Regions from separate parts of the Bacillus sp. PK6-16 genome, predicted to be linked through region 1. Evidence: predicted binding sites of a transcription regulator. Region 1 holds the regulator's gene; each other region holds the start of a gene.
What was found. The regulator Rex, encoded in region 1, represses fermentation and respiration genes when NADH is low (regulators of the CRP and FNR family bind a similar motif). The targets are predictions, from matches to a motif close to TTGTGAAATATTTCACAA.
Positions count from the first base shown of each region.

Region 2: a site for Rex is predicted at 3,356-3,373, ahead of M1D66_RS02005 (DUF1641 domain-containing protein). Genes of this name have one in related genera too.
Region 3: a site for Rex is predicted at 4,294-4,311, ahead of adhE (bifunctional acetaldehyde-CoA/alcohol dehydrogenase). Genes of this name have one in related genera too.
Region 4: a site for Rex is predicted at 3,336-3,353, ahead of arcA (arginine deiminase). Genes of this name have one in related genera too.

Region 1 is NZ_CP096511.1:5,042,898-5,050,676, reverse strand. It holds gene tsaB (tRNA (adenosine(37)-N6)-threonylcarbamoyltransferase complex dimerization subunit type 1 TsaB) at 1-268, shown strand, start outside; gene rimI (ribosomal protein S18-alanine N-acetyltransferase) at 282-725, shown strand; gene tsaD (tRNA (adenosine(37)-N6)-threonylcarbamoyltransferase complex transferase subunit TsaD) at 725-1,741, shown strand; gene M1D66_RS25795 (ABC-F family ATP-binding cassette domain-containing protein) at 2,227-4,152, opposite strand; gene M1D66_RS25790 (redox-sensing transcriptional repressor Rex) at 4,340-4,969, shown strand; gene M1D66_RS25785 (YdiK family protein) at 4,999-5,190, opposite strand; gene M1D66_RS25780 (CPBP family intramembrane glutamic endopeptidase) at 5,187-5,936, opposite strand; gene groES (co-chaperone GroES) at 6,327-6,611, shown strand; gene groL (chaperonin GroEL) at 6,650-7,779, shown strand, end outside.
Region 2 is NZ_CP096511.1:415,263-423,041, reverse strand. It holds gene M1D66_RS02025 (thioester domain-containing protein) at 1-161, opposite strand, end outside; gene M1D66_RS02020 (aldo/keto reductase) at 270-1,109, opposite strand; gene M1D66_RS02015 (MFS transporter) at 1,126-2,289, opposite strand; gene M1D66_RS02010 (winged helix-turn-helix transcriptional regulator) at 2,663-3,007, shown strand; gene M1D66_RS02005 (DUF1641 domain-containing protein) at 3,443-3,883, shown strand; gene M1D66_RS02000 (NAD(P)/FAD-dependent oxidoreductase) at 3,928-5,106, shown strand; gene tyrS (tyrosine--tRNA ligase) at 5,297-6,559, opposite strand; T-box leader at 6,615-6,830, opposite strand; gene murB (UDP-N-acetylmuramate dehydrogenase) at 6,928-7,779, opposite strand, start outside.
Region 3 is NZ_CP096511.1:1,082,936-1,090,714, forward strand. It holds gene M1D66_RS05550 (YrrS family protein) at 1-364, shown strand, start outside; gene M1D66_RS05555 (YrzA family protein) at 399-614, opposite strand; gene M1D66_RS05560 (class I SAM-dependent DNA methyltransferase) at 751-1,389, shown strand; gene mtnN (5'-methylthioadenosine/S-adenosylhomocysteine nucleosidase) at 1,404-2,099, shown strand; gene M1D66_RS05570 (O-acetylserine dependent cystathionine beta-synthase) at 2,182-3,105, shown strand; gene M1D66_RS05575 (bifunctional cystathionine gamma-lyase/homocysteine desulfhydrase) at 3,109-4,242, shown strand; gene adhE (bifunctional acetaldehyde-CoA/alcohol dehydrogenase) at 4,507-7,110, shown strand; gene M1D66_RS05585 (YrhC family protein) at 7,237-7,464, shown strand; gene M1D66_RS05590 (ABC transporter substrate-binding protein) at 7,622-7,779, shown strand, end outside.
Region 4 is NZ_CP096511.1:4,905,900-4,913,678, forward strand. It holds gene arcD (arginine-ornithine antiporter) at 1-882, opposite strand, end outside; gene argF (ornithine carbamoyltransferase) at 982-1,980, opposite strand; gene arcA (arginine deiminase) at 2,011-3,243, opposite strand; gene argR (arginine repressor) at 3,512-3,961, opposite strand; partial or broken gene M1D66_RS25185 (methyl-accepting chemotaxis protein) at 4,108-4,680, opposite strand; partial or broken gene M1D66_RS25190 (HAMP domain-containing protein) at 5,098-5,400, opposite strand; gene M1D66_RS25195 (amino acid ABC transporter ATP-binding protein) at 5,611-6,333, shown strand; gene M1D66_RS25200 (ABC transporter substrate-binding protein) at 6,456-7,250, shown strand; gene M1D66_RS25205 (amino acid ABC transporter permease) at 7,294-7,779, shown strand, end outside.

The DNA of each region.
Region 1 (7,779 bases):
TCTTATTGTAGACTGGTTGCAAATGTTAAAAGATAAAGGACAGCCTGTTTTATTTATCGGTAACGATGTTAAATTGCATAAAGAAACAATTATAGAACATTTAGGTGATCAAGCTGTATTCGCTCCATTTACTAAAAATAACCCAAGACCAAGTGAGCTAGCATTCTTAGGATTACAAAAAGAAGAACAAGATGTGCATACGTTTGTTCCAAGCTATCTTCGTTTAGCTGAAGCTGAAACAAAGTGGTTAGAAAGTCAAAACAAGTAGGAGCTTGCAGAAGATGGATATGATATTTAGAAAGATGGAGCTTGATGATATTGCTCAAATTGTAGCTATTGAAGAAGCGTCTTTTTCAACTCCTTGGACTGCAGATGCCTTTCACCGTGAATTAACGATGAATGAACATGCACATTATATTGTGTTAGAAAAAGATGGTCGTGTAGTCGGGTATTGTGGATTGTGGATAATTATTGATGAATCACATATAACAAATATAGCTATTTTGCCAGAATACCGAGGTCAAAAGTTAGGAGATGCCCTATTGAAAGCAGTTATTTCTGAAGCGAAAGAACTAGGGGTAAAAACAATGACACTTGAAGTACGTGTATCAAATGAAGTAGCAAAGCAGTTATACAGAAAATACGGATTTCAAAATGGTGGGATTCGTAAACGATACTATGCAGACAATCAGGAAGATGGTCTCGTAATGTGGGTGAATATATAATGGAAAAAAATACGATTATACTTGGTATTGAAACAAGTTGTGATGAAACAGCAGTAGCAGTTGTTAAAAATGGAACGGAAATTATTGCGAATGTCGTTGCATCACAAATTGAAAGTCATAAACGTTTTGGCGGCGTTGTACCAGAGATTGCATCACGTCATCATGTAGAAGAAATTACAGTTGTGTTAGAAGAAGCTTTAAAGGAAGCAAACATCACATTTGATGATATTGATGCAATTGCTGTAACAGAAGGTCCTGGTTTAGTAGGAGCACTTCTAATTGGAGTAAATGCAGCGAAGGCAGTAGCGTTTGCACATGATATTCCGTTAGTCGGTGTTCATCATATTGCTGGTCATATTTATGCGAACCGTTTAGTAAAAGAAGTTCAATTCCCGTTATTATCACTTGTTGTATCTGGTGGGCATACAGAACTTGTTTATATGAAAGAACATGGTTCATTCGAAGTAATTGGTGAAACACGAGACGATGCAGCTGGAGAAGCATATGATAAAGTAGCTCGTACGTTATCTATGCCATATCCAGGTGGTCCTCATATTGATCGCCTTGCACATGAAGGAGAACCGACAATTGATTTGCCTCGTGCATGGCTAGAACCGGATTCGTATGATTTTAGCTTTAGTGGATTGAAATCAGCAGTTATCAACACTGTGCATAACGCAAAACAGCGCGGTATAGAAATTGCACCAGAAGATTTAGCGGCAAGTTTCCAAGAAAGTGTAATAGATGTACTTGTAACGAAAGCAGCTCGTGCAGCAGAAGCTTATAATGTAAAGCAATTACTTCTTGCTGGTGGAGTAGCTGCTAATAAAGGGCTTCGTGCGCGATTAGAAGAGGAATTTGCACAAAAAGAAAACATTGAATTAATTATTCCGCCGCTATCTTTATGCACAGATAATGCAGCGATGATTGCAGCGGCAGGGACAATTGCTTATGAACAAGGTAAGCGTGCAACATTAGCCTTAAATGCAAATCCAGGATTAGATATTGAAGCATAGTTATACACATAATTAACCACAGGTTGTGGATAAAACCCATATTATCTGTTGATAATGTGGGTTTTATTGTGTATATAAAATGTTGATAACTTTTTTGTTGGTTGTGGATAATGTGGAAAAGTTATTTTAATGTTTATTTTATAAAGGTGGATATGTGTATAAACTTGTGGATAAATAGGATGATGTCAGACCTTTGAGTTTGTTCTTTTTCGGGAAATAAAAAGTAAGAAGATATCCCCGAAAAACATTTTGAAACATCCCCCTATTATAGAAGATGCTAATATTGTCAATCTTTGTCGTTAAATCGATATTTCGTGTCGAATTGTTAATATATATAGGGTTACAATAGATATATTTGAAAAATCGTTGGTATATTCTAAGTTACGATTGATATACTCAAAAAATTGTTTCTGTATTAAAAGAAAAAAAGATGTCGCATAGTCAAAAATCCTGACTTATGAGACATCTTCCTTATTTAAATATGCTTATACATGCAGCTCTTCCCATTCTGCCATACAAGTTTCAAGTTGTTCTTGTAGCGTTTGCTTTTTCATTGTAATTTCACTAGCTTTTTCATAATCTGCATATATTTCTGGTAAGCAAAGTTGATCTTCTAACGTAGCAATTTCTTCTTCTAATTCCACTATACTTTGTTCTAGCTCTTCAATTTTTCTAGTGCGTTGACGCTCTAGTTTTTTACGCTCTTTTTCTTCTAAATAATTTAATTTCTCTTGTGCAACCACCTTTTGAACAGGAACGTCACTTTCTTGCTGTTCAAGTTCTGCACGTTCAATCATTTCATTTTTCTTTTCAACGTAGTAATCGTAATCCCCTAAATATTCCTGTGCACCTTCTGTTGATAACTCAACCACAGTCGTTGTTACACGGTTAATAAAGTAGCGGTCATGTGAGACGAATAGAAGAGTCCCTGGGTAATCAATTAAAGCATTCTCCAAAATCTCTTTACTATTTAAATCGAGGTGGTTCGTAGGCTCATCTAGAATTAACAAATTTGACTTTTGCATCATAAGTTTTGCAAGAGCTAATCGAGCTTTTTGTCCACCACTAAGGGAAGATACTGGTTTCAGTACATCATCTCCTGTGAATAAAAAATTCCCAAGTATAGTACGGATTTCTTTTTCCGGTTGCAGTGGATATTCATCCCATAGTTCATTTAAAACCCGTTTAGAAGATGTTAAGTTTGCTTGTTCTTGATCATAATAACCAACAGATACATTTGATCCGAAAGAAACATCACCATTTAATAGTGGTAACTTATTCACAATGGATTTTAACAATGTGGATTTCCCAATTCCGTTTGGACCAACTAAAGCAACACTATCTCCGCGAGTTAAGCGCATAGTTACATGTTCAATTATAGGGTTTTCATCATAGCCGATGGTTGCATCATTTACTTGTAAAACATCATTTCCACTTTGTTTTTCAATATCGAAGTGGAATGATGCTGACTTAGAATCCCCTAATGGTCTCGTTAATAATTCCATTCTGTCTAGTTGTTTACGGCGACTTTGAGCACGTTTCGTTGTAGAAGCGCGAGCTATATTCTTTTGAACGAAGTCCTCAAGTTTTGCGATTTCATCTTGTTGTTTTTCGTAACGTTTCATTTCTTGCTCATATAATGCTGATTTTAAGTCTAAATATTTACTGTAGTTACCAACAAATCGTCTGCTTTCTTTATTCGAAATTTCATATACTTGTGTAACGAGTTTGTCTAAGAAATAACGGTCATGTGAGACGATTAATATTGCGCCAGGATAACCTTGCAAATATTGCTCAAGCCATGTTAATGTTTCGATGTCTAAATGGTTTGTAGGCTCGTCCAAAATAAGTAAGTCTGGTTTTGTTAATAATAATTTCCCGAGAGCTAATCTTGTTTTTTGCCCGCCGCTTAAAGTAGAGATCGTCGTCTGGTGCGTTTCAACTGGGAAGCCAAGGCCGCTTAAAATGGAGCGAATATCCGCTTCATATTGATATCCACCTTGATCTTTATAATTGAGTTGTAATTGGTCATAATCAGCTAACAATCTTTCATATGTAGCTTCGTTTGAAAAGTTTTCTTCTTTTCCCATTTCTTGCTCAAGCCTTCGGAGTTTTGTCTCCATTTGCTGTAAATGGGTAAAGACGGTTAGCATTTCATCCCAAATTGTTAAAGACGTTTCTAGTCCAGTATTTTGAGCTAAATATCCGATTGAGACATCTTTCGGTTTTATAATTTCGCCACCATCATGAGATAATTCACCAGCGATAATTTTTAATAATGTAGATTTTCCTGCTCCATTCCTTCCAACTAATGCGATACGATCTTTTGTTTGTACTTCCAATTTTATGTTTGCAAGAATCGTTTCTGCACCGTATAATTTCGAAAGCGCGTTTACTTGTAATAAAATCAATGTTTTCACCTCAAATAATTTCTTAACTTTGCCATGTTTATATTTCTCAATCATACTAAAAATAGTGTATAGTTTAAAATAAAGAGAGAATACTTCTTCTCTTTATTATACAAGGAATTTAATGAGTGCTAAACTTCTGTATTTGATTAAAGTATATGAATAAAGATAGGAAGAGAGGAGAGGTCATATGGATCAGCAAAAGATTCCACAAGCCACTGCTAAAAGATTGCCTCTATACTATCGATTTATCCAAAACTTATCTCTTTCTGGTAAGCAGCGTGTTTCATCGGCCGAATTGAGTGAGGCAGTAAAAGTAGATTCCGCAACAATACGAAGAGATTTTTCGTATTTTGGAGCGTTAGGGAAAAAGGGATATGGATATAACGTAAATTATTTATTATCATTTTTCCGCGAAACACTTGATCAAGATGATATAACACGTGTAGCACTTATTGGAGTAGGTAATTTAGGGACCGCTTTCTTACATTATAATTTCACGAAAAACAATAATACAAAAATTGAAATGGCATTTGATGTTAGTGAAGAGAAAGTTGGAACAGAAATCGGGGGCATTCCTGTATATCATTTAGATGAATTAGAAGAGAGATTATCAAATGATATACAAGTGGCAATATTAACAGTACCGGCTACAGTAGCGCAAGCTGTAGCAGATAGATTAGCTGAAACAAGCGTGCACGGTATTTTGAATTTCACACCAGCGCGATTAAACGTATCAGAGAATATTAGAATTCATCATATTGACTTAGCTGTAGAGTTACAAACATTAGTTTACTTTTTGAAAAACTATCCACAATAAAACGCAGAGGAAGCGACCTCTGCGTTTTATTATTGTTTCTTCTTTGTGAATTTAACTAATATAAGGCGAAGTGCCAAATTAAAATCAATTGTTGCCATAACTGCAAATAGTATTGTCCACATATTCCAGATTGTATCTGTCACGTTCGTAATGGCGAAGCGTGTAAAGATACATCCAAGAAGGAAGTATAGTGCAGCCATGAACAATGGTGAGTTTCTCATACAAAAAATCCTCCGATAAAGCCTTGCATTTTTTCAGCTTCTTTAATCATTTCTTGAATTTGTTCATTGCTCATAAAAATTTGCCCAATAGCGACTAATGTATTCATCGCAACATGAGCTGCAATCGGAACGATAATACGTTTCGTCTTCACATATAAGAAGGCGAATACGAGCCCCATAGCAGTGTATACCAATAAGTGAGTAAAATCAAAATGAATTGCTGCGAATACAAGCGAACTAATGATAGCTGCGATAAAGAAGTTAAACTTCTTATAAAGCGTGCCGAATAGAATTTTTCTAAATACGATTTCTTCTAAGATAGGTCCAATTATAGATACAACAATAAGGAACCAAGGTATCGTTCTTGCGATGTCCATCAGTCTGTCTGTATTCTCAGATTCACGTGGAACCCCAAATACATACATTTCAATCATACCTGCAATGGATTGTGAGATGATTGCTAAGAAGAACCCGATAAAAATCCATCCAATAGTAGCTGGAACAGAAGAGCGCATTGGATCTAAATGCCTGTCACGAATATCTGTTCTAAGTAACCAAAGCACGATACATAATGCAATAAAGAAGCTAATGATTGCCCAGTGTCCCGTTATGATTTGTCCTTTTTCTTCAATGGTAAATCCTCTATTATCATAGAGTCCTGTTTTTAGGAGAAGTGGTAATCCAACAACGCCAGATAACTGCATTAAAATGTATGTAACGATAATCCACCAGTATTGTTTCTTCAAATGGTTTAACCATCCTTTCTAACTCTAGTGTATGAGATGAGGTAGGATAACATGTAAATATGTTATCTACGATATAAACTTTCATCCGAATTATGATTTTTTTTTAATACATATTTGAAATTGAAGTAAGAGACAGGAAAAAGTTGTGCGTTTAGCGAAAACAACTTAGGGTGTCTTTCATATTGTAACATACGAGTAGGGGAAACAACGATTCATATAGTAAAGGCAGTATTCTATATAGAAAGTTTATATAGTAATTTGCGAAAAAATTATGATTTTTTTACTTGCAAAAGAAATTGAGATTATTTATTATTATAAGTGTGTTAGCACTCGGATGACTTGAGTGCTAATAAATAAAATTTACATAACAAAATGAGGAGGTTATTGTTCATGCTAAAGCCATTAGGTGATCGCGTTGTAATTGAGCTTGTTCAAGCAGAAGAAAAAACAGCAAGTGGTATCGTATTACCAGATACCGCAAAAGAAAAACCACAAGAGGGTAAAGTTGTTGCAGTAGGTACTGGTCGAGTGCTTGAAAATGGTGAGCGTGTTGCTTTAGAGGTAGCAGCAGGTGATCTTATCATCTTCTCAAAATATGCAGGTACTGAAGTGAAATATGAAGGTACAGACTACTTGATTTTACGTGAAAGTGACATTTTAGCAGTTATCGGTTAATTATATAAATCTTAAAAAATCCAAGGGGGTCAATTATTATGGCAAAAGATATTAAATTTAGTGAAGAAGCACGTCGTTCGATGCTTCGCGGTGTCGACACTCTTGCAAACGCAGTAAAAGTTACGCTTGGACCAAAAGGTCGTAACGTTGTACTTGAGAAAAAATTTGGTTCACCACTTATTACAAATGATGGTGTAACAATCGCAAAAGAAATCGAATTAGAAGATGCATTCGAAAACATGGGTGCGAAATTAGTAGCAGAAGTTGCTAGCAAAACAAATGACGTAGCTGGTGACGGAACAACAACTGCAACTGTATTAGCGCAAGCTATGATTCGTGAAGGTCTTAAAAACGTAACAGCTGGTGCGAACCCAATGGGTCTTCGTAAAGGTATCGAAAAAGCTGTTACTGCTGCAATTGAAGAATTAAAAACGATTTCTAAACCAATCGAAGGCAAATCTTCTATCGCACAAGTAGCTGCTATTTCTGCAGCTGACGAAGAAGTAGGTCAATTAATCGCTGAAGCAATGGAGCGCGTTGGTAACGACGGCGTTATTACTTTAGAAGAGTCTAAAGGATTCACAACAGAATTAGACGTAGTAGAAGGTATGCAATTTGATCGTGGATATGCATCTCCTTACATGATTACTGATTCTGACAAAATGGAAGCAGTTCTTGATAACCCATACATCTTAATCACTGACAAAAAGATTTCTAACATTCAAGAAATCTTACCAGTATTAGAGCAAGTGGTACAACAAGGTAAACCACTTCTTATCATTGCTGAAGATGTTGAAGGCGAAGCTTTAGCTACATTAGTAGTGAACAAACTTCGTGGTACATTCAACGTAGTAGCTGTTAAAGCTCCTGGATTTGGTGACCGTCGTAAAGCAATGCTAGAAGATATCGCAATCTTAACAGGTGGCGAAGTAATCACTGAAGAATTAGGTCGTGACTTAAAATCTGCTACAGTTGAATCTTTAGGACGCGCTGGTAAAGTTGTTGTTACAAAAGAAAACACAACTGTAGTTGAAGGTGTAGGAAGCACAGAACAAATCGAAGCTCGCATCGGTCAAATCCGTGCGCAATTAGAAGAAACAACTTCTGAATTCGATCGTGAAAAATTACAAGAGCGTCTTGCTAAACTAGCAGGTGGCGTAGCAGTAAT
Region 2 (7,779 bases), 670 kb from region 1:
AGCTCTGTTCGGATTGGTTTCTTCTTTGACTTACTATAACTCCAATCCATTTGATACTTTGTATGGTCCATAACTTCTGCAAATGCTTTTTGAAGCGGGAATAACACAAATAAAACACTTAAAAACATAGCTAAAATCTTGAACGATTGCTTTATATTCATGTTTACAGCCCCTTATAACAAACTTAATACTAAGTAGTATTTAATTAGAAACTATTTTTATGCACAAAAAAAGAGTGCTTTTACGCACTCTTTTTTCTTACCTTAATCTTAGAAATCGAAATTATCAGGATCTGGACCAACGCGGTGATTTTGATTTAACGCATCGATTTTTTCCATATCTTCTTTCGTTAATTCAAAGTTAAATACATCAGCGTTTGCAATAATACGGTGTTCTTTCGTTGATTTCGGAATTGTGATTACTCCATTTTGAAGATCCCAACGTAAAATAACTTGAGCTGTTGTTTTACCATGTTTCTCAGCAATTGCTTGTAATGTTTCGTTATCTAATAATTGACCTTGCATTAATGGTGACCATGCTTCCATTTGAATACCTTGTTCTTTACAGAAAGCTTGTAGTTCTTTTTGTGTTAAACGAGGGTGGTATTCTACTTGGTTAATCATTGGTTTAATTTCTGCATCTTTCATTACATCTTGTAAGTGATGGATTTGGAAGTTACTTACACCAATTGCACGTACGCGCTTTTCTTTATAAAGTGTTTCTAGCGCTCTCCATGTATCTTTATATTTTCCTTCTGAAGGCCAGTGAACAAGATATAAATCTAAATAATCTAGTCCTAATTTTTTTAGACTCTCTTCGTATGCAGCGATTGTTGTTTCATACCCTTGATCTGCGTTCCATACTTTTGAAGTAATAAATAATTCTTCTCTTGCAATACCAGTCGCTTCAATACCTGCACGAATTCCTTCACCTACAGCTTTTTCATTTCCGTAAATTGCAGCTGTATCGATGCTGCGGTATCCTGCTTTAATTGCTGATTTAATTGCTTCTACAAGTTCTGGTCCTTCTTCTACTTTAAATACACCTAAACCGAACCAAGGCATTTCTACACCATTACTTAATACTGTTTTACTTTGTAAGTTTTTCATTTTATTTTCTCTCCTTTTATTTTACTTGATCTCGTTTTTCTAATGACATACTCCACGCTGTTAAAATAACAGCGGCTACTACCATAAGGCCACCTACCCAAGCAGTATGGATTAATCCTAAAGAATTCGTTACAAGGCCACCTATATAAGAACCTAAAGCGATTCCCCCGTTAAATGCGGCAATATTAATTGCTGAAGCAACATCAACCGCACTCGGAACAAAGCGCTCTGCCAATATAACTACATATACTTGTAGCCCCGGAACATTCATAAATGCGAATAGTCCCATGAAAATAATTGTGATTAATCCAGCTACTTTAAATGGCGCTGTAAATGTTAAAACAAATAATATAATTGCTTGAATAAGGAACATGTAAAATAGCGCTCGAATCGGATTATGATTCGATAATTTTCCGCCGACCATATTCCCTATCGCAATGGCGATTCCATACACTAATAAAATGATAGTGACAGTACTCGCTTCAAACCCTGTTACTTCTTGTAATAGCGGTGATAAATACGTAAATGTTACGAATGTACCGCCGTATCCAAGTGCAGTAATAATGAAAACAAGTAATAGTCTTCCATTTTTAATTAGTTTGAATTGATCACGAAACGATACAGGTACACCATTTTTTAAATTAGATGGGACTAGTATGCTGTTTGCGATAAAAGCAATAATTCCAATTACGACAATCGCCATAAATGACGCTCTCCAGCCAAACTCTTGACCGATAAACGTTCCAATTGGCACACCTGTAATAGTTGCAACTGTTAATCCAGTAAACATAATCGCAATTGCGCTAGCACGTTTATTCTCTGGTACGATCGCAGCCGCAATTGTAGATCCTATCGACATAAACACACCATGTGCAAACGCAGATACAATCCTTGCGATAATTAATACAGTGAAGCTTGTTGCTAATGCCGCAATACCATTACCAATAATGAAAATAACCATAATCCACATTAATAATGTCTTTCTCGACATACTAGCCGTTAACGCTGTTAAAACAGGAGCTCCTACTGCCGCCCCTAACGCATATAGGGAAACAGTTAAACCAGCTGTTGTAACAGAAACATTTAAATCTTTTGAAATCGATGGTAATAAACCGACACTAATAAACTCGGTCGTACCAATCCCAAACGCACTAATTGCTAGTGCTAATAAAGCAAACATACTTCTTCGATTTGTCTGAACTTCCGAAGATGGTACTGTATATGAACTCAATTGAATTCCTCCTTATTACAAGAAATCCAATCATAATAGTGTGATAAAAAGGCCCTTTTATCTTCTAAAAAATATATTTAATCTCTACAAATGCTATTATGAATGGTTTCATTCTTTTTTTGAAGAACGCACTTTAAAGTACTATAGGCACTAAAAAGTAACATAGTCACTTTTTGGTACCGTACTACTCATTTGCCTCTTACATGTGCTATTATGAAACATATTTAACATGATAAAAAGTACGTACTTTAAAGTGCTATAGGTACTAAAAAGTAACATTTGTATGATTTAACTTATTTTACTCACAAAGGGAGGATTTCATATGAAGAAATACAATATTCCTGTAGAGGCGACTTTAGAAGTTATCGGCGGCAAATGGAAAGTTGTTATCCTTTGTCACTTAACGAAAGGTACAAAGAGAACGAGTGAACTAAAACGTTCCATGCCTGGTATTACACAAAAAATGTTAACACAGCAATTACGTGAATTAGAAGAAGACGGCGTTATTCAAAGAAAAGTATACAATCAAGTCCCGCCAAAAGTAGAATATTCTCTTACTGATTACGGTTGGTCTTTAGAATCCATTCTTGATTCTCTTTGTTCTTGGGGCGAATGCCATCTTGAAAAAGAAGGTAACACATCGATGCTAATTGCGGAAGGTGAATAATAGGAAAAAGGAAAAAACGAACATGAATTTGTTCGTTTCTTCCTTTTTTTCTATATATATATGTACATTTCTAACTGAAACAAAATATTTTATACGCTTTCATACCTTGTCAGCACTACGTTATACACTCAATATCAAATAATTAGGAATCATTTTTATGTTAACATAGGTGTATATAGTATATAATATAGGATATATATTATATACACTTTCCGGTAACGGAGCTTTTCCATTATGCGGACAAGCCATGTATCGGACAGTTCATAAATAATAAGTAAGACGTTATGGTTTTAGATTTATGTTTGCAGCTTACTTGCTGTCATAAATTTAAAGGCATTTTATTGTGTTTTGTGAAACTTTGTATAAAGTTTCGTAACCGTTTACTATCTTACTTATCAAAAATAAGAGTATTGCTATCGTAAAGGAGAATTGGAGATGCCAGAAACTATGACTCAAACAAAGCCAGAACAAGAAACTGTACAAATTTCTGCTAGCCAAGGACAACTTGATGTACTTGATCAGTTGTTAAAACCTGAGGTACAAGAATCATTAACAACACTAGTAGAACAGCTTCCAAAATTAACTGAGCTTGTTAACATTTTAACTAAGTCTTATGACTTCGCTCAAACTGTTGCTACTGATGAAGTATTAAAAAGCGACACTGTTGGTGCAATCACAGAGCTTGTAGAACCTGTAAAAGATACAGTGAAAAGCATGGCTGCTACTGCAATCGAAGCGAAAGATCGTGCTGACGAAAGTAACGAAGTTATCGGCCTGTTCGGTCTTTTAAAATTATTAAAAGATCCACAAGCACAAAAAATGTTCCGCTTTGTGAACGCATATCTTCAAATTAGTGCAGAACGTAACAATAAATAATTTAACTTATAACAACAATTAGTAAAGACGGGGGATATCATACTATGTCAAAACAAATTGTCATCTTAGGCGCTGGTTATGGCGGTCTTCTTGCCGCTTTAAACGTACGTAAATATTACAGCAAATCAGAAGCACAAGTTACAGTGATTAACCAATACCCAACACACCAAATCATCACTGAACTACACCGCCTTGCAGCTGGTAACGTGTCTGAGCAAGCAGTTGCAATGCCACTTACAAAGCTTTTCAAAGGGCAAGACATCGACCTTAAAATTGCAACAGTTGAGTCATTCTCAGTTGATAGCAAAGAAATCAAATTAGCTGGCGGCACTACTTTATCTTACGATGCACTTGTAGTTGCTTTAGGAAGTAAAACTGCTTACTTCGGTATTCCAGGACTAGAAGAAAACAGCATGGTATTAAAATCTGCTGCTGATGCAAATAAAATCTACAAACACGTTGAAGACCGTATTCGTGAATACGCGAAAACGAAAAACGAAGCTGATGCTACAATCGTAATCGGTGGTGGCGGATTAACTGGCGTTGAGCTAGTTGGTGAGCTTGCTGACATTATGCCTAAACTTGCAAAAAGCCACGGCGTAAATCCAAAAGAAGTGAAACTTCTTCTTGTTGAAGCAGGTCCAAAAATCCTTCCAGTATTACCAGATCACTTAATCGAACGTGCAACTACTAGCCTAGAAGCGCGCGGCGTTACATTCTTAACTGGTCTTCCTGTAACAAACGTTGCTGGCAACGAAATCGACTTAAAAGACGGTCAAAAACTTGTTGCTAACACATTCGTTTGGACGGGCGGCGTACAAGGTAACCCATTAATCGGTGAATCAGGTCTTGAAGTTAACCGTGGACGTGCAACAGTTGATGCATACCTACAATCTACTTCTCACAAAGACGTATTCGTTGCTGGAGACAGCGCTGTTGTCTTCGCTCCAGACGGACGTCCATACCCACCAACTGCACAAATCGCTTGGCAAATGGGTGAGTTAATTGGATACAACTTATACGCAGCACTAGAAGGCAAAGCATTAGAAGAGTTCGCACCTGTAAACTCTGGAACACTTGCTAGTCTAGGACGTAAAGATGCGGTTGCTACAATTGGAGCAAGCAATACTCCACTTAAAGGCTTACCAGCATCATTAATGAAAGAAGCAAGTAACGTTCGTTACTTATCACACATTAAAGGTCTATTCAGCTTAGCTTACTAATCTGAATATAAGCCCGAATCATGCCCTGCATGGTTCGGGCTATTTTTATCCGTAATTTTCTCTAACTTATTTATTCGTCAAAAGAATAATATAACCCTTTTAATTATCTAAATTTACTGATTATTTTATGTCCAAATTGTGTATACGAAAGGATGGAAGTATTCTTCCTACTCCCATCCTTTCACACAAACTATTCACCTAACTTCACAAGGCTGTAGTTCTTCTTCCCTTTACGAATAATAATAAATCTTCCATCAAATGAATTTTCTACAGTAACATCCGTACCCACATCTGTTACTTTCTCACCATTCATAGAAATCGCACCATTATTAATGTCTTCGCGTGCTTGTCGTCTAGATGGTTCAATTCCTAAATCGACTAGCCACTCTACGATGTTTTTCGTCTCTTTTGAAGACTGGAATGTTGGCATTTCTTTAAAGCCTTGTTCAATTTCATCAGCTGTTAACGATTTAATATCTCCGCTAAATAACGCTGCTGTAATTTTCTCAGCTTGCAGGAACGCCTCTTCTCCATGAACAAATTTCGTCATTTCTTCTGCTAACACTTTTTGCGCTTCACGTTTATGAGGTTCCGCTTCTACCTTCGTTGCTAATTCATCAATACGCTCTTTCGTTAAGAACGTAAAGTATTTCAAGTATTTAATTACGTCACGGTCATCTGTATTTACCCAGAACTGGTAAAATTCAAACGGTGTCGTTTTTTCAGGATCAAGCCAAACCGCACCACCTGCTGATTTACCAAACTTCGTACCGTCCGATTTTAATAATAACGGAATCGTTAATCCGAATACTTTCGCCTCATGACCTTCTAACTTACGAATTAAATCTAAACCACTCGTAATATTTCCCCATTGGTCACTACCACCAATTTGAAGTTGAACATCCTCTTTCGTGTATAAATGATGGAAGTCCATCGCTTGCAAAATTTGGTACGTGAATTCCGTGAAAGAAATACCTGTATCTAAACGGCTTGCTACAATATCCTTCGCTAACATGCTATTGATGCTAAAGTTTTTCCCGTAATCACGTAAAAACTCAATAATATTTATTTCATGTGTCCAATCATAGTTATTTACCATCTTCACTTCGCTATTTCCACCAAAATCAAATAGCTTTTTCATTTGTACTGTTAACGCATCTACATTATGCTGAACCACTTCTAACGTTTGAAGTTGACGCTCTGATTGTCGTCCACTCGGATCACCAATTGTTCCTGTTGCCCCGCCAATTAAAATAACAGGATGATGACCAGCTAATTGGAATCTCTTCATCATCATAAACGGAATCAAATGTCCAATATGCATACTATCACCAGTCGGATCAACTCCGCAGTATAGCGAAATCTTTTTCTCTTCTACTAGCTTACGTAAACCTTCTTCGTCAGTCTGCTGATTAACGGCGCCGCGCCATTCTAATTCATCAATAATATTCATCTTTTGTCATCCCCTTTATTTTTTAAAAACAAAAAGTCCCTATGTCTACGATAGACATAGGGACGATTATTCACCGTGTTACCACCCAGTTTGCATAAATAGCATAGCTACTCATACCACTCTTAGCAATAATATCGATTGCTAGTCCGCTTAGCATTACCTAAGATACTCCAGAGTGTAATTCGCAAGTTTGTTTGTGCTAGGTTCCAGCAACCCCTAGCTCTCTCGTTAACAGTGACAAACTGCTACTGGGCTCTTTCAACGTATGTTATTTGTTAAATTATTAGCCATTATATTGAATTGAAAACAAATTGTCAACAATACCCAAATATTATTTTGAAATAATTCATATCTTCATACGTATTTTGTTATTCCTTATCTTCTCCAATAATCCTTACTTCTCGCTCCAACTTCACGCCAAATTTCTCTTCAACTGTCTTTTGTACGAAGTGAATTAAATCGATGTAATCTTGTGCTGTTCCGTTATCAACATTCACCATAAACCCAGCGTGTTTTAAAGAAACTTCTACTCCACCAATTCGCTTACCTTGTAGTCCTGAGTCTTGAATTAACTTACCAGCAAAGTTATTTGGTGGGCGCTTAAATACGCTACCACATGAAGGATATTCTAGAGGCTGTTTTGACTCACGTTTAAACGTTAAATCATCCATTTTTGCTTTAATTTCTTCATGTACACCTTCTTCAAGTTCAAATCTCGCTTCAAGAATAATGTAATGGTTGTTCGCAAATACACTCTTACGATATCCAAATTCAAATGCTTCTTTCGTCAAAGTACGTAGCTCTCCATCACCTGTCATTACGACAGCTTCTGTTAATACAAACGAAATTTCACCGCCGTATGCACCAGCATTCATATATAATGCTCCGCCAACTGAACCTGGAATACCACAAGCAAACTCAAGACCCGTTAAGTTATGGTCTAAGGCAATACGTGATACATCAATAATTGCTGCACCACACTGTGCTACAATCGTCGTTCCTGTTACAGTAACACCTGTAATATGAATTAAACTTACTGTAATCCCGCGAATTCCACCATCTTTAATAATGACATTCGATCCATTTCCTAAAAACGTAACTGGAATATTATATTCGTTCGCATATTTGATAACTTCTTGAATTTCATCATAATTTGTAGGCGCAACAAAAACATCTGCTTTTCCGCCAACTTTAATATGCGTATGATTCTTTAACATTTC
Region 3 (7,779 bases), 1.3 Mb from region 1:
GAAAAAAGCTGAAGAAGAAGCGAAAGCTAACGAGAAAGTATCAGCTGAAAAAACTGTATCTAAGGCAAAAGAGGCTTACACAAAACCTTCTTGGAAAGCTGTAGGAACAGAACAAGGTTCATCACCGGCGATGACGTTTAAACAAGGGTCATCAGATTGGAATGAGATGCAAAGTGCAATTGCTGCAGGTGTTGAGATACCGAAAGAGCAATTAGTATTCCATTTTGTTGGAAGAGACAAAACTGGAAAGAGCAAAGCTTATGGTGATGTTCAAGATAAGCAAAGTGGGAAAAGATATTACGTAAATATTGATTGGGTAGACAATGAGGGCTGGAAACCAGTACTTGTTCAAACTCTAAACTAAAAAAGAGAAGCTCCTTAGGAGCTTCTCTTTTTTGTTAACGCAATTTCTTTAATTTAAAATGAACAACCGCGCTATAATACGGTCTTTTGCTTTCAGGATCCATAACCATTTGATGAGAGATGTGATGAACTTCAAGCATAAGTGCTTTATTATTATCAATTTGTTCACTAATTTTTCGTTCTAAAGAAGCTAAGTCTCCCGCTTCAAAAAACTCTACTTTATCTTCTAACATTTCAAAGGTAAATGACATGAAGACGGCCCCTCTCCTATGTAATCAACTATAGTGTAACAAAGAAAAGAAGGAAATACCATGTACATTTCAATTGACATTTTTAGAAAGAGGGAATATCATACTGATAAAACCGATAAGAAAAAGGGGAATTTTTATGGGTACAGAATTTAATGGTTTATTTGATGAGTGGGCTCATACGTACGACTCATTTGTACAAGGCGAAGATATACAATATAAAGAAGTTTTCGCCCATTATGAGGACATTCTAGAGGATGTAGTTAACAAGTCATTTGGTAATGTATTAGAATTTGGTGTCGGTACAGGTAATTTAACAAATAAATTATTACTTGCTGGCCGCACAGTTTACGGTATAGAACCGTCGCGTGAAATGCGCATGATTGCAAAAGAGAAATTGCCAAAAGAATTTTCAATTACAGAGGGTGATTTTCTTTCGTTTGAAGTTCCAAATTCAATTGATACCATTGTAAGCACCTATGCATTTCATCATTTAACAGATGATGAAAAAAATGTAGCGATTGCGAAGTATAGTCAATTGCTAAACAAAGGTGGTAAAATAGTGTTTGCTGATACGATATTTGCAGATCAAGATGCATATGATAAAACTGTTGAAACGGCACAAGAAAGAGGTTTCCACCAGTTAGCAAACGATTTGCAAACGGAATACTATACACGTATTCCAGTTATGCAGACTATTTTTGAAAACAATGGCTTCCATGTAACATTCACGAGATTAAATCATTTCGTTTGGGTAATGGAGGCAACTAAGCAATAGAAAGAGGGATTAGATTGAGAATTGCTGTAATTGGAGCAATGGAAGAAGAAGTACGTATTTTACGTGACAAATTAGAACAAGCAGAAACAGAAACGGTTGCAGGTTGTGAATTTACGAAAGGGCTATTAGCAGGGCATGAAGTAATCTTGTTAAAGTCTGGTATTGGTAAAGTAAACGCAGCGATGTCAACGACAATTTTATTAGAAAAATATAAGCCTGAAAAAGTAATTAATACTGGTTCAGCTGGTGGATTCCATCATTCTCTAAACGTTGGTGATGTAGTTATTTCCACTGAAGTTCGTCACCATGACGTAGATGTAACAGCATTTAACTATGAATATGGTCAAGTACCAGGAATGCCGCCTGGATTTAAAGCTGATGAGGCGTTAGTTGCATTAGCTGAGAAATGTATGCAGGCTGAAGAAAATATTCAAGTTGTAAAAGGTATGATTGCAACAGGGGATTCATTTATGAGTGATCCGAACCGCGTTGCAGCCATCCGTGATAAATTTGAAAATCTTTATGCGGTAGAAATGGAAGCAGCAGCTGTTGCACAAGTATGCCACCAATATGAAATTCCGTTTGTTATCATTCGCGCACTTTCTGATATTGCTGGTAAAGAATCAAATGTTTCATTTGATCAGTTTTTAGATCAAGCAGCTCTTCATTCTACAAACTTTATCGTAAAAGTGTTAGAAGAGTTAAAGTAATGTAACAAAAAGGCAACTGTCTCATATAAAGAAAATACATACAGTTGCCTTTTCTTTATTGGCAAACAAGGGGGAGAACACGATGAATGTATATCGTGGAGTTCATGAGTTAATTGGTCATACACCAATTGTAGAAATTACTCGTTTTTCACTTCCGAAAGGGGTCCGTTTATTTGCAAAGCTTGAATTTTATAATCCAGGCGGAAGCGTTAAGGATCGTTTAGGAAGAGAATTAATCGAAGATGCGCTAGAAAAAGGGCTTGTTACCCAGGGTGGAACAATTATTGAACCGACTGCTGGGAATACTGGTATTGGACTGGCACTTGCAGCATTAGAACATGATTTACGTGTCATTGTTTGTGTACCAGAGAAATTTAGTATTGAAAAACAAGAATTAATGAAAGCACTAGGTGCAACTGTCGTGCATACACCGACTGAGCAAGGAATGACCGGTGCAATTGCTAAAGCAAAAGAGTTAGTAAATGAAATACCGAATTCATACTCTCCAAGTCAGTTCGCAAATGAGGCAAATCCTCGTGCATATTTTAAAACATTAGGACCTGAACTGTGGGACGCATTGAATGGAGAGATTAACATATTTGTTGCTGGAGCAGGAACTGGCGGTACGTTTATGGGGACTGCATCTTACTTGAAAGAAAAAAATATAGATATTAAAACAGTTATCGTAGAGCCAGAAGGATCTATTTTAAATGGTGGTAAGGCTGGTTCACATGAGACCGAAGGAATTGGACTGGAATTTATCCCCCCATTTTTGAAGACATCTTATTTTGATGAAATTCATACGATTTCTGATCGAAATGCATTTTTACGAGTGAAAGAATTAGCGCAAAAAGAAGGACTTCTCGTTGGAAGCTCTTCAGGAGCAGCATTTCATGCGAGCTTACTTGAGGCAGAGAAGGCAGCACCAGGTACAAATATTGTAACCATTTTTCCAGATAGCAGTGAGCGCTATTTAAGTAAAGACATATACAAAGGATGGGAATAAAAAATGAGAGCAAAGACAAAGTTAATTCATGGTATTCGCATAGGAGAACCTTCAACTGGGTCTGTAAACGTACCGATTTATCAAACAAGTACGTACAAACAAGAAGCAGTTGGTAAGCATCAAGGATATGAATATTCACGTACAGGTAACCCAACACGTGCAGCATTAGAAGAAATGATTGCTGTATTAGAAAATGGGTATGCTGGATTTGCATTTGGTTCAGGAATGGCTGCTATTACAGCGACAATTATGTTGTTCTCAAAAGGTGACCACGTTATTTTAACAGATGATGTTTATGGCGGAACATACCGCGTTATTACGAAAGTATTAAACCGTTTCGGTATTGAGCATACATTTGTAGATACAACAAACTTAGAGGAAGTTGAAGAAGCGATTCGTCCAAATACGAAAGCAATTTATGTGGAAACACCAACGAACCCACTACTAAAAATTACTGATATTAAGAAAATATCTACTCTTGCTAAAGAGAAAGACTTATTAACAATTATTGATAACACATTCATGACGCCATATTGGCAGTCGCCGATTTCTTTAGGGGCAGATATTGTGCTTCATAGTGCAACGAAATATTTAGGAGGTCATAGTGACGTAGTTGCAGGTCTAGTAGTTGTAAATAGCCCACAACTAGCAGAAGATCTTCACTTTGTACAAAACTCAACAGGAGGTATTCTTGGGCCGCAAGATAGCTTCTTACTACTTCGTGGTTTAAAAACATTAGGAATTCGTATGGAAGAACATGAAACGAATTCACGCGCTATTGCTGAGTTCTTAAATAATCATCCAAAAGTAAATAAAGTATATTACCCAGGTCTTGAATCACATCAAAACCACGAGTTAGCAACAGAACAAGCAAATGGATTTGGGGCAATTATCTCATTTGATGTAGATAGTGAAGAGACATTAAATAAAGTACTTGAGAAATTGCAGTACTTTACACTTGCTGAAAGTTTAGGAGCAGTAGAAAGTTTAATTTCTATTCCATCTCAAATGACACATGCATCAATCCCAGCTGATCGCCGCAAAGAATTAGGAATTACAGATACATTAATTCGTATTTCTGTCGGTATTGAAGATGGTGAAGATTTAATTGAAGATTTAGCACAAGCGCTAGCATAATAAAAAAACGCACTGCTCTATATTAGCAGTGCGTTTTTTTATTACGTTATTTTGTGAAATATTTCACAAAATAGACATACACAAACGAAATGATTTCATGTATATTGAATTCAGGAAATGTTACTCACGAACAAACTTGTGAAACATTTCACAAACAATGAAATTCATGTAGGAAAGCATCTCTATTTTTTTATGTTAATTGGGACTTATTTTGACCTATAGGGACATATAAGGACCGTGATAGTAGAATAGGAGGAAATTTACATGGTAGTCAAAGAGAAAGTTGTAAATGAAATGCAGGAAGTAAAAAAGATGATTGATACGCTAGTAAATAATGGTCAACAAGCTTTACAAGCATTAGAAAGTTTTACACAAGAGGAAATTGACAACATTGTTCATGAAATGGCATTAGCAGGTGTTGATCAACATATGCCGCTAGCAAAATTGGCAGTTGAAGAAACTGGCCGTGGTGTATATGAAGACAAATGCATTAAAAATATTTTTGCCACTGAATATATTTGGCATAGTATAAAGCAAGATAAAACGGTAGGAATTATTCAAGAAGATTCTCATGAAGAAATAATAGAAATCGCGGAACCTGTCGGTGTAGTAGCTGGGGTAACGCCAGTAACGAATCCAACGTCGACAACAATGTTTAAAGCGTTAATTGCGATAAAAACAAGAAATCCAATTATTTTCGCGTTTCATCCTTCCGCACAAAAATGTTCTGTGGCAGCGGCGAAAACAGTATATGATGCAGCGATGAAAGCTGGTGCACCAAAACACTGTATTCAATGGATTGAAAGACCGTCTGTTGAAGCGACGAAACAATTAATGAACCATGATGGTGTAGCACTCGTTCTAGCAACTGGAGGCGCTGGTATGGTGAAATCAGCTTACTCTACTGGAAAACCAGCGTTAGGCGTTGGGCCTGGTAATGTACCGTGTTATATAGAAAAATCAGCACATGTAAAACGAGCTGTTAATGATTTAATTTTATCGAAAACATTTGATAACGGTATGATTTGTGCATCGGAACAAGCAATCATTGTCGATAAAGAAATCTATGATGATGTTAAAACAGAAATGATTGAAAACAATTGTTACTTTGTAACAGAAGAAGAAAGAAAAAAATTAGAAAAGCTTGTTATAAATGAAAATACATGTGCAGTAAATAGTGATATTGTAGGGAAATCAGCACAGTATATTGCCGATTTAGTTGGGATTACTGTTCCTGAACATACAAAAATGCTTGTAGCTGAAATTCAAGGTATCGGAGCAGCATATCCGTTATCTCGTGAGAAACTGAGTCCAGTATTAGCTTGTGTGAAGGCGAATTCATTAGAAGAAGGATTTACATATTGCGAAGAAATGTTGAACCTAGGTGGTTTAGGACATTCAGCAGTTATCCATTCTACAAATAAAGATGTGCAAAAGCAATTTGGGTTACGTATGAAAGCTTGCCGTCTCATTGTAAATGCACCTTCATCACAAGGTGGAATAGGGGATATATATAATGGATTTATTCCATCACTTACACTTGGTTGTGGTTCATACGGAAAGAATTCAGTTTCCCAAAATGTAACAGCCACTCATTTATTAAATATAAAAAGGCTGGCAAATAGAAAAAAGAATATGCAGTGGTTCAAATTGCCACCAAAAATTTATTTTGAAAAACATGCTACAGCTTATTTAGCAAATATGCCTAACATTTCACGTGCATTTATTGTAACGGACCCTGGAATGGTTGAACATGGCTATGTCGATACAGTCGCGCACTATTTAAACAAGCATGCAAATGATGTGAAAGTTGAAGTTTTCTTTGAGGTCGAACCAGATCCATCAGATGAAACTGTTTTTAAAGGTGCGGAAATGATGAGAAGCTTTAAGCCAGATGTAATTATCGCACTTGGTGGTGGTTCAGCTATGGATGCAGCAAAAGGAATGTGGTTATTCTATGAGCATCCAGAAACGACATTCTATGGCATTAAACAGAAGTTTTTAGATATAAGAAAACGTACATGTAAATATCCGGAATTAGGAAATAAGGCGCAGTTTGTTGCGATTCCAACGACATCAGGAACGGGATCAGAAGTGACACCATTTGCGGTTATTACAGATAAGAAAAATAATATAAAGTATCCGCTTGCAGATTATGAATTAACACCAGATGTAGCAATTGTTGATCCGCAATTTGTAATGACAGTACCACCACATGTAACAGCAGATACTGGTATGGATGTTTTAACACATGCAATTGAGGCGTATGTGTCTGTTATGGCAAATGACTATACAGATGGATTAGCATTAAAAGCTATTGATCTCGTATTCAAATATTTACCGAGAGCATATAAAGATGGAAATGATGAAGAAGCAAGAGAAAAAATGCATAACGCTTCTGCAATTGCAGGTATGGCATTTGCAAATGCTTTCCTCGGTATTAATCACAGCTTAGCACATAAAATTGGACCAGAATTCCATATTCCGCACGGACGCGCAAATGCCATTCTAATGCCGCATGTAGTCCGCTATAATGCTATTAAGCCAAGAAAACACGCATTGTTCCCAAAATATGAGCACTTTGTGGCAGATGAAAGATATGCACATATAGCGAGAATGCTCGGGCTTCCAGCAAGTTCGGCAGCAGAAGGGGTGGAATCACTCGTCAAAGCAATTATTGAGCTTGGAAAAAGCTTAAATATTAATATGAGTATTGCAGGACAAGGAGTAGATAAAGAGCAATTTGAAGAGGTTGTTGGAGTATTAGCAGAAAGAGCTTTTGAAGATCAATGTACAACTGCTAATCCAAAGTTGCCGCTTATTTCAGAACTGAAAGAAATTTATATGGAAGCATATAAAGGTGAATAATGATTACAAAAGAGCCGCAGTAAAGCGGCTCTTTTTTTATTGGAAAACATCTCCCAGAATGGCTGTATTTACTGGTCTTTCAGTTTCATAGAATATGATACAGTGAAATGGAGGAGTGAGAATATAATGAAAGAATTAAAAGGAAAAATAGAAGACTATACTCGGTTCGGACAAATTCTTCTCGCTGTAAGTACATTGTTAATGGTTGGCTTGTTGATTCCGAATGGAGCAAAAGAGACAATCCAATTTTTTGTTATGATGGGGAGCATCGTTATATTTTTAAGTTTATCGTTCTTTTTCTTTCAGCGTGTGAAAGTGATGCGTGACCAGCTAGAGGAAAATGAATGTGAATAATATTGTTAACTAGAGCGCGGCGAAAAGAAAAAATATTTTTGTCACGCTTTTTGTTTTTTGTAGAAAAATGTATGCGTTTCGTGTTGACAATGATAATCCTTATCAATTAAAGTAGAATAGTAGTTAATGATTATCATTATCAATTAGAGGTGAAGGAATGAAAAAATCTATTACGCTATTTACAGCGATTTTATCTATTTTTTTCTTGTTAATAGGTTGCAGTGCCAAAGGGGACGAAAAAGCGTCTGCAACCAAAACAGAAAAAGGAAAAGAGAAAATCGAAATTACCGACCTATCAGGAAGAAAGGTAACATT
Region 4 (7,779 bases), 140 kb from region 1:
TAATACAGAGATAACTAAACCTAAATTAATAAAGATAGCACCCCATTTTCCAACAACACTTTCAAATAAATAAGCCATAGCCGGATTTTTCAAACCTGCAATATCTGCTTGCTGCATAAGTCCAAGAGACAATAATGTGATTAAAATGTAAATGATGAGTGTACCAATTAAGCCAATAACGGTTGCTTTCCCTACATCACTTCTATTTTTTGCTCGACTGGATAAAACAACAGCTCCTTCTACCCCAATAAATACCCATAAAGTTACAAGCATTGTACTTTTAACTTGGCTGCCAACTGCTCCCCATGAAAAAGAACCAGTTTGCCCCCAAAATCCATCTAAGAACGTATCAATATGAAACGCAAAGATTCCTATGACAATAAATACAAATACAGGTACTAATTTTGCGATTGTAGTTACTAAATTCACAAGGGCTGCTGATTGAACTCCACGTAAAATTAACATGTGAACACACCATAATAATACGCTTGCACCAATAATGGATTCTACATTTTGACCGCCTTCAAAGATCGGGAAGAAATATCCTAATGAAGAAAACAATAATGTACCGTAAGCTACATTCCCAAGCCAAGCAGATAGCCAGTATCCCCACGCACTATTAAACCCCATAAAATTACCAAACCCTGCTTTTGCATAGCTAAAAATACCACCATCTAAATCTGGCCGTTTTACAGTTAGATTTTGAAAAGATAATCCGAGTGCAATCATCCCAATTCCTGTTATAACCCAGCCAATAATAATGGCTCCAGCACCAGCACCTTTTGCCATATCACTCGCTAAATTAAAGGCTCCACCGCCAATCATAGACCCAACTACAAGAGCCGTTAGTGTAAACAACCCTAATTTCTTATCTTCACCCATTCCACTCACCTCTCTTAAATTGCAATAACAATACAAAAGCAATAGTGAATGATCGTGTCTAAAGGAGGAGAAAGAAGAAAGGAAGACTCCCTTTCTTCTTTACTCCATGTTTCCTAAAGTAGCTGCCATAACCGCTTTAATTGTATGCATTCTATTTTCAGCTTGATCAAATACTTTTGAATGTTTACTGCGGAATACTTCGTCAGTTACCTCCATTTCTTTCAACCCATATTTCTCATAAACTTCTTCGCCATACATCGTTTCAACATCATGAAATGCAGGTAAACAATGTAAGAAAATTACGTTTTCATTCCCTGTTGCTTTAATCATTTTCATATTTACTTGATAAGGTTTCAATAACTCGACACGTTCAGCAAATTTTTCTTCTTCCCCCATAGACACCCATACATCTGTATAAATTACATCTGCACTTGCAACAGCTTCTTCCACATTACTTGTTATCATTACTTGTTCATTATATTTTTTTGCTAAATCAATTACTTCTTGTGCAGGCCATAAAGATTCCGGTGTACAAATACGTACATCCATTCCAACGATTGCTCCACCAACTAGTAAGCTATTAGCAACATTATTTCGCCCATCGCCAACGTAAACGAGCTTCACATTTTTCAATTTCCCTATATGTTCTCTAATTGTTAATAAATCTGCTAGTGTTTGTGTTGGATGCCACATATCTGTTAATCCATTCCAAACTGGCACACCAGAATTTTGTGCTAAAGATTCTACAGTTTCATGATTAAATCCACGAAACTCAATTCCGTCAAACATACGCCCTAACACTTTTGCTGTATCCTCTACAGATTCTTTTTTCCCAAGTTGAATATCACCTTTCCCTAAATATTCAGGATTTGCCCCTAAATCTGTACATGCTACTGTAAATGCACAACGCGTACGAGTAGAAGTTTTTTCAAATAAGAGCGCTACATTTTTACCTTCTAAATAATGATGCGGGATACCATTTTTCTTTTTCTCTTTTAATTCTGCTGCCAAATCTAGAAAATATAACAATTCTTCTTGTGTAAAATCTTTTTCTGCTAGAAAGCTTCTTCCTTTTAAATTTGGTCTAGTCATTAACATAATTCATCCCTACTTTCTCCGTTATTTATACTAAATATCTTTACGAACAATTGGCATACTCATGCAACGTGGACCCCCACGACCACGAGATAATTCCGAACTTAGCACCTCAATCACTTCTATACCGTGTTCACGTAATAACGTATTAGATACATAGTTGCGATCATATGTAACAACTACACCTGGCGCAATTGCTAATGTGTTCGAGCCATCATTCCATTGTTCACGAGCAGAAGCAATTACATCTCCTCCTCCACATGGAATAAGAACTAATTCACTTAAGCCTAATACCTCTTTTAATGCTTCCATTAAAGAAGTACGATGTGTAATTTTAAGAGTTTCCTCATCTGATCCTTTTTCTAAAATATAAATATTCATATTCCCTTTTGGCCCTTGAATGGCTGGGTGAATTGTAAACTTGTCATAATCAACCATTGTAAATACTGTATCTAAATGCATAAATGCTCGACATTTTGGAATTTCTATTGCTAACACTTTCTTAATTTTATTTTGTCGGCTAAAGAGATTTTTAGCTAAACGTTCAATTGCTTTAGCTGAAGTACGAGCAGATACTCCAATCGCAATTGTTTCTTCATTTAAAATTAGCTCGTCGCCACCTTCAATTGGAAATTTATAATCACGATCTAACCAGATTGGTACATTATGCTTTGCAAATCTTGGATGATATTTAATGATGTACTCCATGAATAATGATTCACGTCTACGCGCTGGTTCTCTCATCTTATTTATCGTTAAGCCATCGCCCACGCTAGCTGCTGGATCACGAGTAAAATATAAATTAGGCATTGGATCTAAGTAAAACGGATAGTGATCTTCCATTAATTCATATAAATGTGTCTTCTTACTTGTTTCAATTTCGTTTTTCCGTACACCGCCCATAATTTTTTGAATTAATTCTTCATTTGAAAAGGAAAGTAAATATTCTTTTAAAGTTTGATGTGCAACATTTACGTCGGCCTGTCCTTCTTTTAAAATACGATCAACAAATTCTTCTCGAAGTTTTTTATCTACTAACGCCTCAGCGGCTAGTTTTTCTAAATAAAGAACTTCAACACCCCGATTGCGTAACGTTTGTGCAAAATAATCATGCTCTTTTTGAATAATTGGTAAGTATGGAATATCGTCAAATAATAATTGCTGCAAATAATCTGGCGTCAAGTTTTCCACTTCTTTACCCGGTCGTTTTAATAAAACCGTTTGTAATTCCCCAATTTCTGAAGTAACATGTATCGGATGTTTCATTTGTTGTACCTCCTTTTAAATATGTTTGATGTCTTACAAGTACATAATAAATGCTCTGTACTTTCATCTTTGTGAAAGCATCCACATTATCATTGTGAAATATTAAACAAGTTATTTTTTTAAAATCATACGAATATGTATTTTTATAACAAACTATCTTGCTTTCTCAATAAAAAATACATATATTACGCATATATGTTGAATATTTAACTTCCGTATTTAAACAAAAATCCTGTTTTTAATTTTATTAAAAACAGGATTTTTGCATCTAAATAATTAAATTTAATCTTTCTTCTATAATCTCCCTATCTGATTTCGACTGTGAAATTATAAGGCATGTATCATTTCCACATATACATCCTATTTTTTCTTTCCAATCTAACTCATCAAATAAAACACCAATAACATGTGCATTACCAGGTAATGTTTTAATAACCATTAATTGATCTACACAATCAATTTTTACAACAACTTCTCGTAATTTTTTCTTTAACTTTATATCAGTTTGTAAATGCTCTTCTGAGAAAACTTTATATATCATTAATCCTTCTTGAGAAGGTACCTTCGTTAAGTTTAACTCACGAATATCGCGAGAAACCGTAGCTTGTGTTACTAATACATCTTTTTTTGCTAACAATTCTACTAATCTTTCTTGCTTATCTATTTCATACTCCTTTACAAATTGTTTAATTAACCGTTGTCTTTTTTCTTTTTTCATAAAAGACACCCCTTTTAATATTATAGCTCGCTATAATTTTCATCCGAAAGGGACAGAACAGAATGTTGCGGAAACGTTCATAGTTTAACTGTAAATATTAAATCAAGCTAAATAAAAAAGAGAAGAACAATATTCTGTTCTTCCTTTTACATTGAAAATCGTTCAATTGTTTGTTTCAAATCAGTTGCTTGCTTCTCTAAATCCTTTAATAATTGATCGATTACTATCATATTTTTAGATTGTTGTAGCGTCACACGTGCTACTTCTTGCGAACCAGCTGACGTTTCTTCAGCAATTGCTGCTACAGCTTTTGTTTGTGCTCCTGTTTGATGAATGTGGCTCACTTGTTCATTCATATAACTACTAATTTGCTGAGTTGCATCGGCTACTTCCATAACACTTGATGACATTTCTTTTAAAATTAATTCCGTAGCTTCCCCACGTTTCGCCTCTTCTTTAGCTATTTTCACTTGTTCTGTCATTTTCATTGCAACTTGTTGTACTTCATCTTGCATATTCCGTAATAACTGCGATATGTTTCTTGCAGAATGATCACTTTCATCAGCAAGTTTACGTACTTCTTCCGCAACAACCGCAAAGCCTCTTCCATGCTCTCCTGCGCGAGCTGCCTCAATAGAAGCATTTAGTGCTAATAAATTCGTTTGGCTAGCAATCGCACTCACAACAGACACAATATGTTCTACTTGTTTCATTCGTTCTTCTAACTTCTGTACATTTTGCATTGAATCTTCATTTTCTTTTGCCAATGTTTGAATACCTTGAATTAAAGACGTAAAGACACGAGTACTATGCCCTAAAGCTTCAACCATTTCTGAAGACAATGTATCAGACTGCTTCGCTTTTTCTTCTACTTCACTTGCAATAGAAGTCGTTGTATCAACAGCAGAAACAATTGCTTGAATTGATGCCGCTGATTGCTCAGCGCCTGAAGAAATCTCTGCAAGTGTCTCAGATACACCTTGCGCTTGTCTCGTTGCTTCGCCTGTTTGTTTTCTAATCTGCTGTACTTGATTATTTGTATACGAAAATGTTGTATCAATATTTTTTACCATGCCCCTTAAGTTTCCTAACATCATATTAAATGCAACACTTAAAGATTTAATTTCATCATCTGTCTTCGGTAATGGAACATCTTCACGAATATCACCCTCAGCTGCTTTTCTTGCCGCTTCCTCTAACTTGCGAAGCGGTTTAATTAAAAATACGGCTGCTCCATATGCTAAAATTCCAGACCATACTACCCCTAATAACATAACGATAATATTATATACAGTTTGACTTACATAACTTTGAAAATAATCGTATATCACGTAAATAAAAAATATACTTGTTGAATATGTAATGAAAGCTAAAACTGTAGTGAATAGCATAAGTTGTGTACGTAATCCAAAAGAAAATGTTTTTCTTTCTTTTTCCATCTTCCCTTTCCCCCTTTTTATAAGCAATATAAATACTACCTATATATTATTATCCATATTTTCATTATAGAAGGATATAGAGATTTTAAAAAATATTATTTCTTTGAATATCAAATTGTACGAAAAAAATAAAGGATTCTGACAATTTATGACTAATAACAGAAATACGGGGCAACATTTGTAAAATATATTTTTAACTGGGGGTTTTGTATGATTCAAGTTCGAAATCTAGTAAAATCATTCGGTTCACTTGATGTGTTAAAAGGAATTGATTTAGAAGTAAAAGAAAAAGAAGTTGTTGTTTTAATTGGTGCCAGTGGTTCTGGTAAAAGTACATTACTTCGCTGTCTTAACTTTTTAGAAATGTACGATGAAGGCGAAATTCACTTACAAGGTGAGCGAATTGACCCAAAGCATTCAAATTTAAATAAAGTCCGTGAAAATGTCGGTATGGTTTTTCAGCACTTTAACCTCTTTCCTCATATGACCTCACTAGAAAACATCATAGAAGCACCTATTCACGTAAAAAAATTAGAGAAAGCAAATGCAAAGGATATTGGAACTCAACTTCTCCAAAAAGTCGGCCTTCAAGATAAAGCGGATGTAACTCCTCATCTTCTTTCAGGTGGTCAAAAACAGCGCATTGCCATTGCACGAGCTCTTGCAATGAGCCCTAAGATTATGCTATTTGATGAGCCTACCTCAGCTTTAGACCCTGAACTTGTTGGAGAAGTATTGCAAGTTATGAAAGAACTTGCTGAAGAAGGGATGACAATGGTTATTGTTACTCATGAAATGAATTTCGCAAAAGATGTAGCTGATCGCGTCATCTTTATGGATGATGGAAAGATTGTAGAAGATGCTCCGCCAGCACAATTCTTTTCAGCTCCATCACATGAACGGGCAAAACAATTTTTACGCAACGTTTTATAATGTAACTTTTGTTTCAAACGAAAAGGAATACATTCATACGGTGCACAACTGATCATCCAAATAAAATATTTCAATAACATACTAAAAAACCATCCGTATGATCAATATATAGGAGGGGTTTTATGAAAAGAAAACTATTAACCATTGTTGCTAGCATTACACTATGCACATCTTTCATACTAGGAGCTTGTAGCAAAGAAAGCTCTACTACTTCATCAAATGGTGAAAAAGAATTTCGCTATGCGATGAGTGGATTATACAAACCTTTTAACTATAAAGAAAATGACGGCAAACTTGTCGGTTTTGATGTAGAAATCGGTGAAGCTCTTGCTAAAAAGATGAACATGAAGGCTACGCCAGTTACAAACCCATGGGAAACGCTGATTCAAGGTCTTCAAGCGAAGAAATATGATGTAATACTGGGTAGTATGGCAATTACAGAGGAGCGCTTAAAAGCTGTTAGTTTCTCAAATCCGTACTATCGCTCTGGCGCCCAAATTTTTGTAGCTAAAAAGAATAACGCTATCTCTTCTCCAGAAGATTTAAAAGGTAAGAAAATTGGTGTTGTAAAAGCTAGTACCTTTAAAAATCTTGTTGCAAAATATACAGATCAAATCACAGAATATGACAGCGATATTACTGCTCTTATGGATTTAGAGCCTGGGCGTGTTGACGCAGTAATTACGGATCAAATGGTTGGTCTACGTATGATAAAAGAAGGAAAATCGAATATAAAAGAAGCCGGAAAACCATTAAATCTTGATGAAATGGGAATTGCTATTCGCAAAGATGATAAAGAAATGGTTGAGAAAGTAAATAAAGCGTTAGATGAAATCATTAAAGATGGTACGTATGAAAAGATCAGTAAAAAATGGTTCGGGCGTAATATTCTCGGTGAAGAGGAAAAAACGAAGTAAGTTAGCCATTCAAAAGATTCATAAACAATGCCCCACTGATTAAATGTTCATTTTATGTGGGGCATTTCATTCTCTACTAAAATCTATACAATATGAGGTGAAACGCATGTTTGAAATTTTTATCTCTTCCTATCCCACACTCTTAAAGGCTACTATTGTCACATTACAATTAACATTAACTTCCCTAGTACTCGGTTCATTAATTGGATTATTATTCGCTTTCTTTCGAATCTCTAACAATAAAGTTTTAAATAGTATCGCTCATGTCTACATTGCTATTATTCGTGGTACACCTTTAATTGTTCAAATTGCCATTCTATATTTTGGAATTACATCCGTTGTTGTTTTCACCCCTTTTTGGGCAGGTGCAATCGCTTTAGCAATTCATAACGGTGCATATATTACGGAAATTTTCCGTGGATCTATTCAATCCGTTGACCGGGGACAATTAGAAGCAGCTCGCTCTTTAGGCATGCCTTATCCTTTAGCTATGCGACGAATTATATTACCACAAGCATTTCGTCTGTCT